2 regions of the Paraburkholderia steynii genome follow, and region 1 is predicted to be linked to the other one. Evidence: riboswitches for the same ligand, from Rfam matches in the RefSeq annotation. Region 1 holds a riboswitch; the other holds the start of a gene.

Region 1 (10,464 bases):
TTAGCCGAAGCTAAGCCCTTGAATCTTTTGGTAGGCCGTACGGGATTCGAACCTGTGACCAACGGATTAAAAGTCCGCTGCTCTACCAGCTGAGCTAACGACCCAAAAGAGAAGCGGAATTATATCGGCCGAGCCAAAACGTGTCAACCGGCGCGGCCCGACCAACAAGCGATCCACGCAAAAGAAAAGCCCGGAACGATGAAGTCCCGGGCTTTCCGGCGAGAGGCGCGCGTATCGGTTATTGAAGCGTCGACACTGCGCGTTTTACTGCATTCAACACACCGACCTTGCAGACGCCCGGCTCATGCCGGACGCACAAACATCACTTGATCTGCGAGAGCTTGCTTTGCGCCGATTGCGCGACATCCGAGCCGCCGTACTGCGCGACGATCTGTTCGAGCGTCTTTTTCGCGGCGGCCTTCTGACCTTGTTCGAGCTGGTTGTTCGCGATAGCCAGCAGTGCTTCCGGCGCCCGCGGATGCTGCGGATACTTCTGCACGACGCCTTGCCACACAGCCGTCGAGCCCTTGTAGTCGCGCAGCGCGTAGAGCGCGTTGCCGAGCCAGTATTGCGCCGTAGGCTGATACGGGCTCTGCGGGTACTTCGCGATAAAGCTGCGGAACGACGTTGCCGCGTTCTTGAAGTCACCGCTGCGGAACTGCTGCGAAGCCGCGTTGAACGCGTCCGTTTCACCCGGCTGCACGGCGCCCTCGACGCCATCGACCGTCTGCTGCTGCGGCTCGAACTTCTTCAGACGACCGTCGAGGTCGGTGTAGTAGTCCTTCTGCTGCTTCTGCAACGTGGCGACCTGATTGGCGAGGTCCTCGTTCTGCCCGCGCAGCGTCGCGACCTGCTGGTTCAGCTGGTCGAGGCGATTGGACTGATCGAGGATCGTGCGTTGAGCCGCCGACAGCTGGCTCGACAGACTATCGGTCTTGGTGCGCAGATCGAGAATCGCCTGGCGAGCCTGATCGTCGTCGAACATGCCTGCGTGCGCGGGCAGGGCCATCATGGCCGTTCCCGCGACGCAGGCGGCTGCGGCCATGCGCAGCCAGGAGAAACGGGGCGTCATACGGCTTGTCACCTATTACTGTTGATAGACGAGGTCCGCGCGGCGGTTTTGCGCCCACGACGCTTCGTCATGACCCGTTGCCTGCGGCTTTTCCTTACCGAGGCTTACGGCTTCCATTTCCGAATCCGGAACGCCCAGCAGCGACAGCGAGCGGCGGACAGCTTCAGCACGCTTCTGGCCGAGTGCCAGGTTGTATTCGCTCGTGCCGCGCTCGTCGGTGTTGCCCTGGATCAGGACGTGACGTTGCGGATGGCTCTTCAGATACTGCGCGTGTTGCTGCAGCAGCGGCTGGTAGTCGTCCTTGACCGAGTAGCTGTCGAAGTCGAAATAGATGCTGCGCTTGGCCAGCGGGCTGTTCGGATCGTTCAACGGATCGACGTTCACCGTGGCGACATCGTTCGGGTTAGGCTGAGCGCCCGTCGCGCCACCCTTGTTGGCGTTTTCGTCGAGCTTGACGCCCGAATGACATGCAGCCAACGCGCCGACCATACCCACGGCAAACGCGATACGAAGTTTGGACATCATGCTTCACTCTCCTTGTGTGTTATTGCATAAACGGGCCCCAGGAAGGCTCGCGTACGATGCCTCCCTGAACGGACAGGACCTGCCGCGTCCGACCATCGGTCGATACTGCGGCCAACACGCCACGGCCGTTCACCTGAGTGGCGTAAAGAATGTACTGACCATTCGCCGCGAAGCTCGGCGATTCGTCGTGTGTTGTATCAGTGAGCGCCGTCGCGACGCCCGACTGCAGATCCTGGATATACAGTTTGAAGCCCCCGCCCGTGCGCGAGATGTATGCGAGCTGCTTGCCGTCCGGGCTCACGCGCGGACTCGTATTGTAGTTGCCCGTGAAGGTCACGCGCTGCGCGCCGCCTGCGGACTCGCCGCCGGCCGGCATTTTGTAGATCTGCGGCTGGCCGCCACGGTCGCTCGTGAAATAGATGGACTGGCCGTCAGGAGAGTACGACGGCTCGGTGTCGATCGCGCTGCCTTGCGTGAGGCGGCGCAGGCCGCTGCCGTCGGCATTGACGGCGAAAATCTGTGTGTTGCCGGTGCGCGACAGCGCGACGGCGAGCGTGCGGCCATCAGGCGACCAGGCGGGCGCGCTGTTGTTGCCCTTCTGGTCCGACACGACGACGCGGCGGCCCGTAGGCAGATCGTGGATGTAGACGATCGGTTTTTTCTTTTCGAACGACACATACGCGACCTTCGTGCCATCCGGCGACCACGCCGGCGAGATGATCGGCTCGGGGCTGGAGAGGGCGATGTGCGCGTCCTGGCCGTCCGAATCGGAAATCTGCAGCTGATAGCGGTTGCCCGTCTTGATCACGTACGACAGACGCGTTGCGAACACGCCGCGGCCGCCCATCAGCTTTGCATAGATGTAGTCGGCAACCTTGTGCGCGCTCATGCGCAGGCCGCTTTCCGGGCTGACCAGTTCGAGGCCGCCGAGGCTTTGCTGGTTGACGGTGTCGTACAGCTTGAAGCGCACCTGGTACTGGCCGTTTGGCAGCTTGGTGACGCTGCCCGCGACGAACGCATTCGCGCCCTTGGCCTTCCAGGCGCCGAGATCGACGGAATCGCCTTCCGAAACGGGCGCGCTGCCGGCGTCGATATTGGTGAATTTACCGCTGCGCTGAAGGTCCTGGCGGACGATCGTGCTGATCTGCTGGGGAGAATTGGCCTCGTTGGCAAAATTTGCCGTGGCGATCGGGAACTGGGTGGACCCGACGCCCGTCACGAGGACGTTGAGTTGTGCATGGGCGGCACCGCCGGCGGCGATCAGACACGATGCGACGAGCGCTCGCAGGCCTAGCTTGGTCATCAAACTCATTCTGTATAGGTTCCCCAAAAACGAATTGCTAACACTTCACGACTACAAACAGACCGACCTACGCAGATTTCGTTCCCGGTCCGCCCGCGACAGCGTGCGAATCGGAAACGCCTGCGTCAGGCGGCTGGACGCAGCGTGATCGTAAAACTGCCTGGCGTCTTGCCGTCGATGTCCTGAGGCATCGGATCCGACCGCTGGACGGCTCGCAGCGCGGCGTCGTCCCACGCCTGGTTCCCGCTGCTGCGGGTGACGGTCGCGCTCAGCAGCGTGCCCGTCGGCGAGCAGCGCACGGAGACGACCGTTTGCAGGCCCGACGTATCGCCCGACCAGATGATGTTCGGACGAACGCGGCGCTGGACCTTCTCTGCATAGCCCGGCGATGTCGCCGTGCCGCCCGCGCCGCTGCCCGTGCCGCTCTTCGCGAGACCGTTGCCCGTCGAGCCTTCGCCGCCTGCCACGCCCTGCAGCGCGGCAAGACGCTGACGGCGCTCGGCGTCGAGCTTCTTAGCGGCTTCGGCGGCCTGCGCGGCAGCCTTGGCCTTGGCGGCTTTCGCCGCGTCAGCCTTGGCCTGCGCGTCGGCTTGCGCCTGCTTCGCTTCCTGTTCCTTTTGCTGCTCCTTCTGCTCTTCCTGCTGCTTCTTCAACTGCTCCTGCTTCTGCTGGGCGAGTTGCTGCTGCTTGAGCTTGTCGGCCTGTTGCTGCTGTTGCTGTTTGAGCTTCGCTGCGGCGGCCGCTGCGGCCTGGTCGGCGGCGAGCTGCTGCTGGCGCTTCGCCTCGGCTTCCTGCTGAGCCTGCAGCTTCTGCTGACGCTGCTGCTCGGCGAGCTCGGCCTGACGCTGCGCTTCCTGCTGCTTGCGTTTCTTTTCCTGCAGCGCGATATCGGCCTGTTCGTCGTTGACCTGCGGCGCGGGCCTGACGGGCACGGGCGGCGGCACAACGGGGCGCGGCGCCGGTACGTCTGGCACTTCCGTCCACAGTTCGGCTTCGGCGCCCGCGGGCGTGCTGTTCTGCCAGTGAATGCCGTGATACAGGAAGAACCCCAGCAGCACGTGCATCACCGCGGCGAGCGCGAACGCGCGCCACGTGCCGCGCTCGCGCGGCGGTCGAAGCGGGTAGGCGTTTTTCTGTCGGCGGGTCATTGCGATTTGACGAGCAATCCAACGCGCTTGACGCCACGAGCCTTCAGGTCGGACATCACGTTCATCACGACTTCATACTTGACGGTTTTGTCGGCGGCAATCACGACGGGCTGGTCGGGATGCGACGCCTCACGGTCGGTGACGAAGCTGCGCAGATCGGCCTGCGTCATCGTCTCCTGTTGCGTCGCGCCCGCGTCGTCCTTGTACTTGACGTTCATGTTGCCGTCGGCCTTGATGTTGACGACGACGGGCGGCGTCTGCTGCTGCGGGGCGGCGCCACCGACAGTCGGCAGGTTCACGATCGACGGCGCCACGAGCGGGGCCGTCACCATGAAGATCACGAGCAGCACGAGCATCACGTCGATGTACGGGACGACGTTGATGTCGGCCATCGCGCGGCGCGAGCGGCTGCCGCGCATGCTGGAACGGGCTGAACCGGCCATCGTGGACTCCTTAATGGGCCTGACGTTGCAGGATGTTCGAGAACTCTTCGATGAAGGTTTCGAAGCGGATCGCGAGGCGGTCGATATCGTGCGCGTAGCGGTTGTAAGCGACCACGGCGGGGATCGCGGCGAACAGGCCGATGGCCGTTGCCGTCAGCGCTTCGGCGATGCCCGGCGCGACGTTCGCGAGGGTGGCCTGCTGGACGTTCGCGAGGCCGCGGAACGCGTTCATGATGCCCCACACCGTGCCGAACAGACCGATATACGGGCTGACCGAGCCGACCGATGCGAGGAACGCGAGATTGGCTTCGAGCACGTCCATTTCGCGCTGGAATGCGGCGCGCATGGCACGGCGCGCGCCGTCGAGAATCGCGCCCGGATCGTTGAGACGCTTTTCCTTGCCCTTCAGGAACTCACGCATGCCCGACTCGAAAATACGTTCGAGCGCGCCGATCGTGTGACGGTTGTTCGCGGCGCTCTGATACAGCGCCTGCAGGTCGCCGCCCGACCAGAAATCGCGTTCGAAGCGTTCAGTCTGCGCCCGTGCGCGGCGAATCGCAAACCACTTGCGGAAGATGAAAGTCCACGACATCAGCGACAGCAGCAACAGCAGCGCCATCACTGCCTGCGCCAGCAGGCTCGCATTGAGAACGAGGGAAATGATCGACAGATCTTGTGTAGTGTTCATAGAGGTTCGTTGTAACGTCCCGGGTGGGGCGTCCGGCTGCAAGGTGAGTCGAAGCGTTCGGTTGGCATTCAGTTGGCAAACCGGAAGCTTCGGCGGGTTCTTCGCCGAACCATGCTTGGTCTTGTTGTGACCGTTACGAGTTCACTGTCCAGCTAACAACGACGCTCAAATACTCGTCGTTGACACGCTGGGGCCCGGTTCGCGCCGCAACGCGGCGTGAACCGGCGGAGGAATGGCGGCCGGCTTCATCGATTGCGAGTCGACACAGCCGACGCGGATCGTGCCCGTCGCCAGCAGCGTATCGTCGCGCCAGGCTTCCTGAGCGAAATCCACCGATGCGCGGCCGAGCCGCTCGATCCGGCTGACGATGCGCAGCATGTCGTCGAGCCGGGCAGGCGCGCGATAGTCGAGCGCAGTGCTGCGCACGACAAAGAGCGCGCCCGATTCTTCGGCCAGCTTGCGTTGATCGACGCCGCACGCGCGCAGCCATTCGGTGCGCGCGCGCTCGAAAAATTTCAGGTAGTTCGCGTAAAACACGATGCCGCCGGCATCGGTGTCTTCGTAATACACGCGAATCGGCCAGATAAAGCCGATTTCCGCGCCGGACTGACTGTCAGACATATTCATGGCGCGCATTTTACCGGAACGCAAAAGCGCGCCGCATTTTTGGGCACTTTCGTGTCCGGTTGTGCTCGGCCTGCACGACGGGCGTCGCGTCGCTGCTACACGATCCGGCCGACGCGGCGCGCCCGTGAAACCTAGCCGCGGTGGATGTTCAGGCCCGCAAACGACTGCGCGACAGGCATCAGTTCGATCGTATTGATGTTGACGTGCGCGGGGCGCGTCGCGATCCAGTAGATCGAATCGGCGATGTCTTCGGCCGTGAGCGGCTGGACGTTCTGATAGACGCCCGCAGCCTTCTCGTCGTCGCCGCGGAAACGCACGTTCGAAAACTCGGTGCCGCCGCACAGGCCCGGCTCGATGTCCGTCACGCGAACGGGCGTGCCGTGCAGGTCGGCGCGCAGGTTCAGGCTGAACTGGCGCACGAACGCCTTGGTCGCGCCGTACACGTTGCCGCCAGGATACGGGTACATGGCTGCCACCGACCCCAGATTGAACACATGCCCGCGACTGCGCTCGATCATGCCCGGCAGGAAGGCGCGCGTGACCTGCACGAGACCCATGCAGTTGGTGTCGATCATCGTCGTCCAGTCGTCGAGCACGGCGCGCTGGGCGGGCTCAAGGCCGAGCGCGAGGCCGGCGTTGTTGACGAGCACGTCGACGGCGGCAAAGTCGGCGGGCAGCGCGTTGGGGACGGCTTCGACGGCTGCGCGGTCGCGCACATCCAGTTCGAAGGGCAGAAGGTTTTCGCCGAGCTCGTCGGCGAGCGCCTGCAGGCGATCCTTGCGGCGCGCGGTCGCGACCACGCGATGGCCGCCCTTGACGAAAGCCCTGGCGATAGCGGCGCCGAACCCTGCGGACGCGCCTGTGACGAACACGATCATTGCTGTTCCCTGGTCGGTGGAGAAAGGCCACAAGCCTACTTCCAATGCGGCAATGCGGCAAGAATGACCCCGCCGCGCGAAGGCACGTTCAGGCGGGCCGCCGGGCGGCCACTGCCACGGCAGGCCGGGGCTTCTGGCCGCCGTGGCGGCGCGCCGGCCGGCGCGGTTGCCTCGGTTGCCTATTCGACCCGGTTCCAATAAACTAACGCGCTCACCCCTGCGTGACTGGCGATAGAACCCCATGCTGTCAAGCCTGACGGGTTCAAGGTGGAGCGTCCCACCGTGAAGCGCAGGGTGCCGTTTTGCCGTTCGCCTGGGCAGCCATGTTTCGCGCGCGCCGTCGTTTGCGCTGCCGGTGGTTGTCCTGACTCGCGTGTGCGGCACCTCCTTCATACGCCGCGTCAAGGCTCCCACCATCAGCGGTGGCCAGCAGTGCTGCGTACCCAATACGCTCCCGGCACACGACCTGCGCACGATCCGGTCAACCTGAACACACTTAACGGAACCAGCATGTTTGACAAAGCCCAAAGCACCATCGCCAATGTCGATCCGGAAATCTGGAAGGCAATCCAGGACGAAGACCGCCGTCAGGAAGAGCACATCGAACTGATCGCGTCGGAAAACTACACGAGCCCGGCGGTGATGGCCGCACAGGGCTCGCAGCTCACCAACAAGTACGCCGAAGGCTACCCGGGCAAGCGCTACTACGGCGGCTGCGAATACGTCGACGTCGTCGAACAACTGGCGATCGACCGCGTGAAGCAGCTGTTCGGCGCCGAAGCCGCGAATGTCCAGCCGAACTCGGGCTCGCAGGCGAACCAGGGCGTGTTCTTCGCGATGCTCAAGCCGGGCGACACGATCATGGGCATGAGCCTCGCACACGGCGGCCATTTGACGCACGGCTCGCCCGTCAACATGTCGGGCAAGTGGTTCAACGTCGTCAGCTACGGCCTGAACGAAGCCGAAGACATCGACTACGACGCAGCCGAGAAGCTGGCTCAGGAACACAAGCCGAAGATCATCGTCGCGGGCGCATCGGCGTTCGCGCTGCGTATCGACTTCGAGCGTCTGTCGAAGATCGCGAAATCGGTTGGCGCGTACCTGATGGTCGACATGGCTCACTATGCTGGCCTGATCGCAGCGGGCGTGTACCCGAATCCGGTGCCGTTCGCCGACTTCGTCACGACGACCACGCACAAGAGCCTGCGCGGCCCGCGCGGCGGCGTGATCCTGATGAAGGCGGAGTTCGAGAAGCAGATCAACTCGGCCATTTTCCCGGGCATCCAGGGCGGTCCGCTGATGCACGTGATCGCGGGCAAGGCTGTTGCGTTCAAGGAAGCACTGGCGCCGGAATTCAAGGAATACCAGCAGCACGTGGTCGACAACGCGCGCGTGCTGGCTGAAACGCTCGTCAAGCGGGGCCTGCGCATCGTGTCGGGCCGTACGGAAAGCCACGTGATGCTGGTCGACCTGCGCGCGAAGAAGATCACGGGTAAGGCAGCGGAAGCGGCACTGGGCGCGGCGCACATCACCGTGAACAAGAACGCGATTCCGAACGACCCGGAAAAGCCGTTCGTGACGAGCGGCATCCGCCTCGGTTCGCCCGCCATGACGACGCGTGGCTTCGGCACGAAGGAAGCCGAGCAGGTCGGCAACCTGATCGCCGACGTGCTGGACAACCCGGAAGACACGGCCACGATCGAGCGCGTGCGCGCGCAGGTCGCCGAGTTGACCCAACGCTTCCCGGTCTACCGCTAAGCCGCCATGCGCTGCCCCTTCTGCCGGCATGACGATACACAGGTCGTCGACTCGCGTGTGTCCGAGGACGGCGCAGCGATCCGGCGCCGCCGGCGCTGCCCGGCCTGCGACAAGCGTTTCACGACGTACGAGCGGGTCGAGCTGGCGTTGCCCTCGGTCGTCAAGAAGGATGGCAGCCGCACGGAGTTCGATCGCCGCAAGATCGTGGCGAGCATGCAACTGGCGCTGCGCAAGCGTCCAGTTGCTGCCGACGCCATCGACGCCGCCGCGTCGCGCATCGAGTATCAGTTGCTCGGCAGCGGCGAGCGCGAAGTACGCAGCGAGCGTCTGGGCGAGCTCGTGATGAACGAACTGCGCGCATTGGACACCATCGCGTACGTGCGCTTTGCTTCCGTGTACCGGCGTTTCGAAGACGTCTCCGAGTTCGAGGACGTCATTGAAGAGTTTCGCCGGATGAACGCTCCGGCCGCGCCCGCGAAGCCTTCCCGCAAGCGCTGATTTTTCGCGCATCCGCATTCTCTCTCCCTGAAGTTCTGCCGCGAATTCACTTGATGCACGGACATTCTCGTGCAGGGATTCGTGCGTCCGCCACCTGGCCATCCGGCTAATTGTGGGAGCGGTTGCGCATCGTTAGAGTCGTCGCATTCTTGGCGGAAATCGAGGAATGCTGATGAAACGAAACGCTCATACGCGGCGCGTGTGCCGCGGGTTCACGCTGTTTGAAACGCTCGTCGTGATCGCGTTGCTCGCGATCGTCGCGACGTTGACGGTGCCGTCGTTCGTTGCGTGGCGCGTACGCGATCAGGTCGACGCGCGCGCCCGCGCGCTGTTGTCCACACTCAGTTACGCGCGCGGCGAGGCATTGCGGCGCGGCGCGCGCGTGACCGTGTGCCGCATCGATGCCGCGCGGCGTTGTCTTGCGGCGGGACAGCCGTGCAAAACGGGTGTCGTCGACTGGTCTTGTGGATGGGCCGTCATGATCGAGCGTGGCGGCGGCTTCTATCCGTTGCGCGCGCAGCCCGATCTTGCGCCCGTCAGCATCGTTGGCGCGCTCACCAATCTCACTTTCACGCCACCCGCGGGCCAGGCCAACGGCAGCTTTCGCAGCTTCGATATCGGCCCGCGTGTCGAATCGAAGGCGACGCAGGGTAAGGACTGGCGACGCTGCATCCGCATCGCGGCGGGTGGGCGGGCGCGCATCGTCGACGGCGCGTGCGGAGCGGCGGCATGACGCGCGCTCGTCTTGTCTCGCAGCGCGGTCAGAGCTTGCTTGAAGTGCTCGTCGCGGTGGCTGTCACGGCCGTCACCGTGCTTGGTCTAGTCGCCGTGCAATTGTCGATTGCGCGAGACGCGCGTGCCATTTCTTATCGCGCGCAGGCTGCGCTCGTCGCCGATGCGATCGCCGAGGCGGCGCGCGCGCCGAATCCCAACGACGCGGCGATCTCGCAATGGAGAGCGCGTGCAGCGAATCTGCTGCCGAAGGGTGATGCGGGCACTAGTGGCGGTGGCGCCGATCTTTCCTTTGCCCGCGCGACATGGGCCTGGCGGGACAACATGCCGCGCAACGCGTCGAATCCGGGCGACATGATCGACATGCCTGCATCGTGCGGCGATGCGGACGCGCCGCAAGACGTTTAATGCGTCGCGATGGCGTTTTCCCGGTGAAGTCGCCTGCTCCCTTCACGCGTGCATGTAGCCGACGCGTGGACTTCGGCCACACGCTCCTCGAGATGACGATAGCGATGGCGCTTGGCCTGATCGTGACCGCAGGCGCGGTGTCGCTTTACCGCTCGCAGCGAATCGCCTTCACGCAGGCCGCAGACGCAGCGCAGATCCACGATGCGGGCATGACCGCGTTGACGTTAATTGGCGAACAGTTACAGATGGCAGGCTTCGTTCCCGCCGACATGCCCGGCACGTATACAGCGCGCCCTCGCCTGTTCGGCTGCTCGGGCGGAAGGCCGATCGGCGCCGATGACAGCCTGACCTGTGAATCGCTCGCGACGCATTCGGATGGTGTCG
Region 2 (10,464 bases), on a different contig from region 1:
GCGCTCGCGCCGGCCTGGCCACCGGGTGCGCGACAGTCGAGCACCGCGACCGACAATCCCTCTGATGCTGCGTAGACGGCTGCCGCAAGTCCAGCGGGACCCGCGCCGACGATTGCCACGTCATAGACATGGGCGGGGTCGAAGTCGGGAATCAGTCCAAGACACGACGCAAGCTGCCCCTCGTCAGGATTGCGCAGCACCGTGCCGTTTGGACAGACAACGAGCGGAAAATCATCCTGCTGAGGTGTCAGTCCTTCGAGTAGCGCGACGGAATCGGCGTCCTGTTCCGCATCGAGTGTGACGTTGGGATACGTGTTCCGCCGCAGGAAGTTCTGCAACGCGAGCAGCCGGGGATTCCCGGGCGCGCCGACCAGAACGGCGCCGTTCACACGTTCCATTGCAACGAAGCGCCTGAGAATCAGCGCGCGCATGATCTTTTCGCCAAGCTCCGCTTCACCGATCAGAAGTGGACTGAGGTCGTCGGGCCGGACCAGCACAGCTTCGACATCTTCGATGACGCACGAATCCACGAAGGAAGGCTTGTTCGAAAACTGGTTCACGTCAGAAGTGAATTCGCCGCGCTGGGTGAAAGTGTGAATGATCTGCTCGCGGCCGAGACCATCGCGGGCGACAGCCCGGATCTTGCCCGACAGCAGCACGAACATGCCCGGAGTGCGCTCTCCAACGCGATAGATCATCGTGCCTTTGGGGTAGCGCGACACTCTGCCAAAGCGCCGAACCCTGCTGATTTCAGCTTCGCTGAGGATGGGAAACAGTTGCTGGAGGCGTGGATGACTGCGCACGAACGGGGCGTCGGTCATCGAGTCGTCGTCGCTGCGGGGCTCGCCTTCTGCGGGCTGAGGGAAGGGCGTAGCGCTGCCCGGTACGGACTCGTTGCTCATCACGCATCCTCCAGCGGCTAGCGAGCGGAACTTCGACCGACACGGTCAAGCGCGTCGCTATCTGAACGAACCAGTGGCTGACGACCTTCGACTGTCGATAACAGCCTGAACGAAGCATCTCAAGCTAGAGGGCGTCGCCGAGTGAAATTTTCGGCCTGAAGCTCGCTTCGGAAGGTGGCGCGCAACTCAGCTTTGACGCGGTCCCGCAGGTCTGCGTTGCCTCGGGGCCAATTTTGCAATCGCGTCGAAGCGGGCGCCATGACGTCGCTTGACGCTTGCAGGAACAATCGACGAAAAAATGCGTCGCGCGCACGTCGTTCAGCAGGATTGGGATCGTCCCCACGCGCAATGTTATCGACATGACGAGTGCCGCGCATCCAAGGTGTCATCGAATCTGCTCGCGATGCGAAGTCTCCCGAATAGTGAAGCAAGGGAATCGAGATATCTGCTCGATTGCATTGCGGAATTTTTCGGGTCTGTTTTGCAGGGATACGATCGGACGGGCTCCGCGAGGATTTTCCCTTGAATTATTGAACGCATAGTCATAAACTGCGGTGCATGATCGATAACACTGCACCCCCTCGCACGCGCGCCGGCAAACCGGAGGCGGCGTGCCCGCGCGGCCGTCCGCGCGAATTCGATACGGCCGCCGTGCTCGCTGAAGCCGGCAAGGTGTTCTGGCGCAATGGTTTTCACGCGACATCCGTCGACGATCTCTGCAACGCGACGGGCGTGCTGCGCGGCAGCCTGTACGGCGTGTTCGGCGACAAGCACGGCATCATGATGGCCGCGCTCGACCATTACGCGGAAGGGGCGATTGCCGGCCTCGTCGAGCGCCTGAACGCGAATGTCCCGCCCGATGTCGCATTGCGCAACGCGCTGCTCCATCACACGCGCACTGCGTCGACGTTGACGGGCTGCTTCATCACCAATAGCACGCTCGAACTGCAACCTGACGACGAAGCGCTGCACGCGAAAATCCGCGCGATCCAGCGGCGCGTCGTCACGCTGCTCGCGGCGGCTGTGATCCGCGGGCAGGCCGCGGGCGTGTTCAACGGCGACCTCGATGAAAAGGCGGTCGCGGATTTTCTGCTGTGCGTGACGCAAGGTCTGCGCGTGCTCAACAAATGCAAGCGCAAGGAAGACGAACTGAAAGCAGTCGTCGATGTGGCGATGCGCGCGCTCACCTGAAATTTTTTTCTCGAATTTTTGAACGTTCGGTCATGAATGATAGATGCATGAAAGCGTCGGGCGTGAGTTTGCCGTCCGCATCCCGTCCAGGCGTCGACAAGCCGGAGCCGCGCGCCGAAGCGCAAGGCCAGCAGCGCTTCGAGCGGCAAGGGCTCGCGCTGACCGTGCTGTTCGTGGGCGCATTTCTCGCGCCGCTCGACTATTTCATCGTCAATCTGGCGCTGCCTGCGATCCACACGGGCCTGAACGCCAGCGACGCGCAATTGCAGCTGATCGTCTCCGCCTACGCGTCAGCGTATGCGGTGTTGCTGATCACGGGCGGGCGGCTCGGCGACCTGTTTGGCCGGCGGCGCATGTTCATGACGGGGATGGCGGGCTTCGTCGTCGCGTCGGCGCTGTGCGGCTTTGCGCCGAATGGCCACGTGCTCGTGATCGCGCGTATCGTGCAGGGCATGGCGGCCTCGGTGATGGCGCCGCAGGTACTCGCGACCGTGCGCGCCGTCGTGCCGCTGCATCAGCAGACTCGCGTGATGGGCTTTTACGGCTTCGTGTTTGGACTCGCGTCGATCGTCGGGCAACTGGGCGGCGGCGCGCTGATCACATACCAGCCGTTTGGCCTCGACTGGCGTGCCATCTTTCTGATCAACATTCCCGTCGGCGTGCTGGCGTTTATCGGCGCGTGGAAATATGTGCCGGAGAATCAGTCGGCGACGCGCGAGGGCGTCGATCTTAAAGGCGTCGCGCTGCTGTCGCTGGTATTGATCCTGCTGATCTATCCGATGACACACGGCCGCGAAGCCGGCTGGCCGTGGTGGACCTTCGCGATGTTCGCGCTCGCCGTGCCTGCGCTTGCTGCGTTCATCGCTGTCGAGCGTGGCGTCGAGCGTAGTGGCGGCAGCCCGCTCGTCGATCTGCAATTGTTCCGCAATCCGGCCTTTTCGACGGGGCTCGTGCTGGCCTTTCTGTTCTATTGCAACAGTGCGTTCTTTCTCACGTACGGCATCTATCTGCAGACAGGCTTGCACTGGACGCCGCTGCAATCCGGCATCGCGATCATGCCGTTCGCGCTCGGCTTCGTCGCCGGGCCGTTGACGTCGCCCGCTGTCGTGCGTCGCATTGGCGGTCATGTGCTGACGCTCGGCTTCTCGATGATGGCGGTCGGTTTTTCGGTGACAGGCTGGGCTGCGACGCACGCGGCGCTCGGTCCATTGTTCTATGCGGGGCTCGTCCTTGCCGGCGTCGGGCAAGGGCTCGTGTTGCCGTCCATCATGCGCATCGTGCTCGGCGAAGTAGAACCGGCGAAGGCAGGGCTTGCGTCGGGCGTGGTGACGTCGACGCTACAGATCGGCTCGGCGTTCGGCACGGCTGCCATCAGCGGCGCGTTTTTTGGCGCGTTGTCGGCGAATGCATCGGCGGCGGGCTATGCGTATGCGTTCCAGCGTAGCCTCGCGATCAATGCGGTATTGATGGTCATCTGCATTGCGCTCAGCGTGACGCTGGTCCGGCATCAGCAGCGCGCTTCTCTGCGCGCGATCAAAATGGCTTAGGGAAAATCCCGAGCGGCTGCATATTTGTATTTCGACAGAACAAAAATACACGTGAAAATGGTCGGATAACGTTTTCGCTGTTTAGAGTCATACGATTGCAGTCGCGGTGTATTGCGCATTGCAACTAATCTTGCCTGTTCAGCAGTGATGCGCTTATTCACAGATGACAGCGATTAATCGCGCAGCATAGTTTTTAAACCCGTGATTACGCGCAGAATGTCAGCATCATGACAGCGGGTGGTCCGGCGTATTTACGTATACCCTGAAGATGCCGCCTAAACTTTGGTGGGAGTCGTGCTGCGCGACAACATGCCGCCTTTCCCGGCAGGCGATTGCCGAACTAAACAATAACGAACGAACGTTCGCGATATCTGGCCGTCTATTTCGTTTTTGCTGCAAACGCTTCCAATAAAAATTACTTGCTGCCGAAATATTCAATTGTTAATCTTCCCCCACTCTTAATAATTCGTTGGACCGCGGTGCGTTTATGGCAGTGAATTTTCAGCCAGCCTAATGCTTATAACGGGGACATCCATGCTGACTGCTACTTTCGACGCATTTGACACGACGCAAACGGTGCAAGTCATAGTCGGGGACGTGGTGACGCTCAAAACGGGCGGGCCGCGGATGACGGTGACTTATGTCGGGGCGATTGCCCGGAAAACGGGTGAATGGCTCGTTTGCCAATGGTTCGATGACCATGGCGAATTGCGGCAGGAAACCTTCGCGCAGGATGAGGTGTGGCGGCAGCCGCGGTCGATTCCGGCCGGGTTGGTGCATAAGTTTGTTCGTGGTGCGGCGGTTTGAATTTGGCGCCTTTGCGGCGCGTGCAGTATCTGATTCGTCTGCGACGGCTGGATGGTTTGCCTGGGTTTGTGCTGGCATCCGCGTTTTGTCTTTTCGCTGGCATCCGCAGTCTTTGCGCTGGCATCCGCGCTTTGCCTTCGCGCTTCAAGCGTTGCCCCTGTGCGGGGCGGCACCTACTTTTCTTTGCCGCCGCAAAGAAAAGTAGGCAAAAGAAAGCGGCTAACACCGCCAGCATTTCTTCCTGCCTGAGGGCCCCCACAGGGTCTTACGCTTCACGCGGCAATCACGTGACCCATGTTCGTTGCCAACGCTCTTGCGGAGCGCCTCACCCGCTTCACTCACCCGCGCTGCACCATGCCGTGCCAGATATTCCACGGCCGCCCAGGTGGCAAACTGTGTGTAGGCCGTAGCGCCTCACACGCCTCACTTCGGACCCGATAGCACACGCGTTCCAGCCTGTAAGAGCACCAAGCTATACGACGCGACAACCTACACACAGTTTGCCACCTGGGCGGCATTTACCGTTCGCTGCCGTTAGCCCGTGTACGGGTGTTTGAAGCGGGTGAGGCGTTCATTCGAAGCGTTGGCAACGCACGCAAACAGAAAGGCTGCCGTGTGAAGCGTAAGACCCTGTGGGGGCCCTCAGGCAAACACAAGTGTTGGCGGTGTTAGCCGCTTTCTTTTGCCTACTTTTCTTTGCGGCGGCAAAGAAAAGTAGGTGCCGCCCCGCACAGGGGCGACGCTTGAAGCGCGAAGGCAAAGCGCGGATGCCAGCGAAAACCCAGGCAAACCAACCAGCCGTCGCAGACAAATCAACAGCACTACCGCCGCGCTTCCGTGACCATCCTGACAGCGAGCCCAGCCAGCACAGTCCCCATCATCCACCGCTGCACGACGAGCCACGTCGGCTTCCTCGCGAGAAACACGGCAATCGACCCCGCCGTCATAGCGACCGTCGAATTGACGGAAATACTCAGCACGATCTGAACCACGCCAAACATCAACGATTGCCCAAGCACACTGCCATGCTGCGGATCAATAAACTGCGGCAGCAGCGAAAGATAAAGCACAGCAATCTTCGGATTCAGCAGATTGGTGATGAAGCCCATCGTGAACAGCTTGCGCGGACTATCGACGGGCAAATCGCGCACCTGGAACGGCGAGCGTCCGCCCGGCTTCACGGCCTGCCACGCGAGATACAGCAGATAAAGCGCGCCACCAAACCGCAGCGTGTCATACGCGAACGGTACCGCAAGCAGCAACGCCGTAATGCCAAATGCCGCGCAGAACATATAGACCACAAAACCAAGCGCCACGCCCCCGAGCGAAATCAGCCCGGCCACGCGGCCCTGGCAAATCGACCGCGAGATCAGATAGATCATATTGGGCCCGGGCGTGAGCGCCATCCCAAGCGCGACAAAAGCAAATGCAACGAGATGCGACGTTTGAGGCATTGCGTGAGCTCCGTTGAAGGAAGACCGATCGAAGGATCAAGGCAAGGCCCAGGCGCGCGGCGTGACGGAATCTGCATTCCGGTTCGCGTTTCCCGGTGGTGATCCACCTCGATTGAGCGCCAGTCGCGCGAACTGGTCGATTGTTCCGCGCGCTGCCGGCGCACGCCAGATACAAAAACGGCACTACCCGTCGATACACTTGAGCGCCGCCGCCGCGCCAACGATCATCACCATGCACGCGATGCGCGGCGCCGAGACGGGATCGCCGAACAGCACGATGCCGAGCAGCGTGATGCCCATCGACCCGATGCCCGTCCACACGACATACGCGGTGCCTGCGGGCAGGTGCTTCATCGCGAGCGTCAGCAGGAAGACGCTCGCAAGCGCGGCCGCCACGCCGCCGACGCTCGGCCAGAAACGCGTCCAGCCATTCGCATACTTGAGGGAAAGGCCCATCAGGATTTCAACGACGCTTGCCGCGAGCAGGATTAACCACGCCATCACTACCTCCATTTGAAGAATGGACGCAGCGTAGAGGTATAGTGATCCGCTGACCATTACGCACCTTCTGGTAACCATGGCAATGCCCGCGCCGGACCATTCCGTCGACGCCGCGAACGAGGCGCAGCACCCAGGCAACGTATTCGACGAGGCCTGTTCGTCGCGGCTCGCGCTCGAACTGATCGCGAGTAAATGGACGCTGCTGATCCTGCCCGCGCTGCAGGACGGACCGATGCGCAACAACGCGCTGCTGCGCAAGATTGGCGGCATTTCGCAGAAGGTGCTGTCGCAGACGCTGCGCGAGCTGGAGCGCAACGGGCTCGTGATCCGCGACGTGTGCGGCACGAAACCCTTGCACGTCGAATATCGGTTGAGCGCGCTCGGGCTGTCGTTGAGCGATGCGCTCGTCACGCTCGACCGCTGGGCCGAGACGCATGGCGGCGCGCTCGACGCCGCGCGCGAGCGCTTCGATACGCTTGCGCAGTCGCGTCGATAACGCCGGGTTAAACGCTCAGCCGCGCAGCGGCCGGAAGAAGCGCCGTATCTCTTCGGCAAGCAGCGCGGGCTGTTCCATCGCGGCAAAGTGCCCGCCGCGGGGCATATCCGCGAACTGCGTGACATTGAAGACGCGTTCGATCCACGAGCGCGGCGGCTGGCTGATTTCCTTCGGAAAACGCGCAAAGCCGAGCGGTGGCGTGACGCGCTGGCCCGGCTCGAAGCGCAATGGCCGCGCGCGTGTTTCCGCGTAGAGCCGCATCGACGAGCCGATCGTCTGCGTATGCCAGTACAACGACAGATCGGTCAGCAACTGGTCCTTCGAAAACACCCGCTCGATGTCGCCGTCGCAATCACTCCACGCGCGGAATTTCTCGACGATCCACGCAGCCAGCCCCGCAGGCGAATCGTTCAACGCGAACGCTGCCGTGTTCGGCTTCGTTGCGTGCATGTGGGCGTAGGCGCCTTCGGCATCGGCAAACACCGCCTTCGACGCGAGAAAATCCCGCTCTTCCTGCGTGATGGACGGATCGTCGGGCGCGACGCCCGGCGCGTACGAACTCGGCAGGAAGTTGAGATGAATGCCGTCGACATGCTGTGCATGGTTGGCCGCCAACGCGATCGACACCGCCGCGCCCAGGTCGCCGCCTTGCGCGCCAAAGCGCGTGTAGCCGAGCCCGCGCATCAGCTCGACCCACAGGCCGGCGATCGCGAACACCGACATGCCCGGCTTCGAAGGCCGCTCCGAAAAGCCATAGCCGGGCATCGACGGGACGACGACATCGAATGCATCGGCGGGGTCCGCGCCGAACGACGCCGGGTCGCACAGTTGCGGCACCAGTTCGGCGAACTCGATGAACGAGCCGGGCCAGCCGTGCGTGATGACGAGCGGGTAGGGCTTCGGACCCGTGCCACGCCGATGCACGAAATGCACGGCAAGATCGCCGACCTGCGCGACGAATTGCGGCTCCTGATTGAGCCGCGCTTCCGTCGCGCGCCAGTCGTACGCGCCCGCCCAGTGATCGATGAGATCGCGCAAATAGTTCATGTCGGTGCCGAGCGACCACGGCGCGCTATCGAACGTGTCGGGCCAGCGTGTTTGCGCGAGGCGCGTCTTGAGCGCGGCAAGCTCGAAGTCGGGAATCGAAATCTGGAACGGGGTGATCTGCATCATGTGGTCCTGGTCGTTGTGCGGCAGGCGGCGCGCTATTTGGTCGAACGGTCGCGCGATTCGCGCCACCGCACGCGCTCGCCGAGTCCCTTCGTGAAGGTTCGCATGCTGAGGGTGCGGCGCGAGCGCACCACTTCGCCTTCCAGATTGACGGGCGGATTCGGCTGCCACGCCCAGTACAGCGCGACCAGCCAGCCGAACACCGTCCAGCCCATGCATGCATTGAACAGGGCGAGGGTCAGAATGTCGTAGCGCTTGCGGCGATCGGCGATGATCGACGGCAGAAAGTACAGTCCCAGCGCGGCGACGGTCGCGACGCCTTGTATCATCATCTCGTTCATCGAACCTCCCCAGGCGCGGAATCTATCCGTTCATTGTCGCGCGATCGGGCATCGTCCGCTTGCCGTTTGAAGGCTGATTGCAAGGCAGGCGCCTGATGGTTCACGGGAGGTTCACACGAATTCGGCAAGCCGCGCCGTAAGGTCTATCATGTGCGTTTTGACTGCACCGGATATGGCCATCATGATCTCCGACGACACTCAACAAGCTCAAAAGCTGAATCACGACACACTGCGCGAATTCGTCGATCGCAAATGGAACGATGAGATCGTGCCGGCGCTCACCGACTACATCGCCGTGCCCGCGAAGAGCCCGGCTTTCGATGCCGATTGGGAAAAGCACGGCTATATCGAGCGCGTGATCACAGAAGCCGCGAAGTGGGCGGAGCAGCAGCCCGTGCGCGGACTGAAGCTCGAAATCGTGCGCCTGCCGGGCCGCACGCCCGTGATCTTCTTCGAATCGCCCGCCACGCGCTCGGGCAGCACGGACACCATCGTGCTGTACGGCCACCTCGACAAGCAGCCGGAATTCGACGGCTGGCGCAACGACCTCGGCCCGTGGACGCCGAAGCTCGAAGACGGCAAGCTCTACGGCCGCGGCGGCGCAGACGACGGCTACGCGATCTACGCCAGCCTCACCGCGCTGGCCGCGCTCGACGCGCAAGGCATCGAGCGGCCGCGCTGCGTCGGCCTGATCGAAACCTGCGAAGAGTCGGGCAGCTACGATCTGCTGCCGTACGTCGACGCGTTGCGCGAGCGGCTCGGCAAGGTCGGGCTCGTCGTGTGCCTGGACTCGGGTGCGGGCAACTACGATCAGCTGTGGCTCACCACGTCGCTGCGCGGCCTCGTTTCCGGCGACCTCGAAGTGCAGGTGCTCGACGAAGGCATTCACTCGGGCGGCTACGGCGGCATCGCGCCGTCGAGCTTCCGCATCATGCGGCAAATGTTCGAGCGTCTCGAAGACGCTGCCGACGGCACGCTGCTGCCGAAGGGCTTCCATTGCCCGGTTCCGCTCGACCGTCTCGACGAAGCCGAAGCGACCGCGAAGATTCTCGGCGACGACGTGTGGAAAAAGCTGCCGTGGGCCTGCGGACAGGACGGCGGTCCCGTGCTGCCGACCACCACCGACCCGAAAGAAGCGCTGCTCAATTCCACCTGGCGTCCGTCGCTGTCGGTGACGGGCGCGTCGGGTCTGCCGTCCCTCGCGGATGCGGGCAACGTGCTGCGTCCGCGCACGGCGTTCAAGCTGTCGCTGCGCCTGCCGCCGCTCGTCGATGCGGAAAATGCCGTGCAACAGATGAAGTCGCTGCTGGAGTTCGATCCGCCGTACAACGCGAAGGTCACGTTCAAGCCGGACGCGGGCGCGGCGACGGGCTGGAACGCGCCGGAACTGGCGCCGTGGCTCGGCACCGCGCTGAACGACGCGTCGCGCCAGCACTTCGGCGCGGATGTCGCGTTCATCGGGCAGGGCGGCACGATCCCGCTGATGAACGTGTTGAAGGCGGGCTTCCCGACCTCGCAGTTCATGGTGTGTGGCGTGCTCGGGCCGAAGTCGAACGCGCACGGTCCGAACGAGTTCCTGCATGTGCCGTACGGCAAGAAGTTGACGGCGGCTGTCGCTGAGGTGATTGCTGCCGCGCCTTGATGTCTGTCCAGAACGTTCGACGCTGAAGCATTTTCCCCCGTGAGAGAAGCCGGCCGGCTTCTCTCACTGCCCATCCGTTTTCCTTGACGAACCGATCATCGAATGAACGACACGCGCGCTCCCCGTATTCCCGTCGATCAACTGCACGCCTACGTGCGCGCGATATGGGAGCAGGCGGGCAGTTCGCCGCGTGAAGCCCAGCTCGTCGCCGATCATCTCGTTGCAGCCAATCTCACGGGACACGATTCGCATGGCGTCGGCATGATTCCGCGCTATGTCGATTCGCTGCGCGATCTCGAGCTGAAGCTGAACGCGCACGCGAGCGTCGTGAAAGATGTCGGCGCAGTGCTGACCGTCGACGGCGGCAAGGGCTTCGGCCAGGTCGTCGCGCATGAAGCGATGGAGCAGGGCAT

Evidence for each region. Region 1 has a riboswitch for ZMP and ZTP ahead of glyA (serine hydroxymethyltransferase). Riboswitches for the same ligand answer to the same signal wherever they lie in the genome.
Region 2: linked by a shared signal. The riboswitch ahead of BLT65_RS30085 (LysE family translocator) and the one ahead of glyA (serine hydroxymethyltransferase) in region 1 are both predicted to bind ZMP and ZTP.

What each region holds. Positions count from the first base shown of each region.
Region 1 covers NZ_FNDI01000010.1:25,838-36,301, reverse strand. The annotation lists tRNA gene BLT65_RS19040 (tRNA-Lys) at 29-104, opposite strand; gene ybgF (tol-pal system protein YbgF) at 323-1,072, opposite strand; gene pal (peptidoglycan-associated lipoprotein Pal) at 1,088-1,597, opposite strand; gene tolB (Tol-Pal system beta propeller repeat protein TolB) at 1,617-2,909, opposite strand; gene tolA (cell envelope integrity protein TolA) at 3,026-4,048, opposite strand; gene tolR (protein TolR) at 4,045-4,491, opposite strand; gene tolQ (protein TolQ) at 4,502-5,179, opposite strand; gene ybgC (tol-pal system-associated acyl-CoA thioesterase) at 5,345-5,815, opposite strand; gene ydfG (bifunctional NADP-dependent 3-hydroxy acid dehydrogenase/3-hydroxypropionate dehydrogenase YdfG) at 5,938-6,684, opposite strand; ZMP/ZTP riboswitch at 6,896-7,010, shown strand; gene glyA (serine hydroxymethyltransferase) at 7,195-8,442, shown strand; gene nrdR (transcriptional regulator NrdR) at 8,449-8,940, shown strand; gene BLT65_RS18985 (GspH/FimT family pseudopilin) at 9,113-9,673, shown strand; gene BLT65_RS18980 (prepilin-type N-terminal cleavage/methylation domain-containing protein) at 9,670-10,080, shown strand; gene BLT65_RS18975 (PilW family protein) at 10,173-10,464, shown strand, end outside.
Region 2 covers NZ_FNDI01000020.1:46,942-57,405, reverse strand. The annotation lists gene BLT65_RS30105 (FAD-dependent oxidoreductase) at 1-902, opposite strand, end outside; gene BLT65_RS30100 (TetR/AcrR family transcriptional regulator) at 1,461-2,093, shown strand; gene BLT65_RS30095 (MFS transporter) at 2,141-3,640, shown strand; gene BLT65_RS30090 (YodC family protein) at 4,175-4,447, shown strand; gene BLT65_RS30085 (LysE family translocator) at 5,269-5,901, opposite strand; ZMP/ZTP riboswitch at 5,941-6,038, opposite strand; gene BLT65_RS30080 (DMT family transporter) at 6,085-6,402, opposite strand; gene BLT65_RS30075 (winged helix-turn-helix transcriptional regulator) at 6,485-6,898, shown strand; gene BLT65_RS30070 (epoxide hydrolase family protein) at 6,914-8,068, opposite strand; gene BLT65_RS30065 (superinfection immunity protein) at 8,104-8,409, opposite strand; gene BLT65_RS30060 (M20 family metallopeptidase) at 8,591-10,051, shown strand; gene BLT65_RS30055 (malate/lactate/ureidoglycolate dehydrogenase) at 10,154-10,464, shown strand, end outside.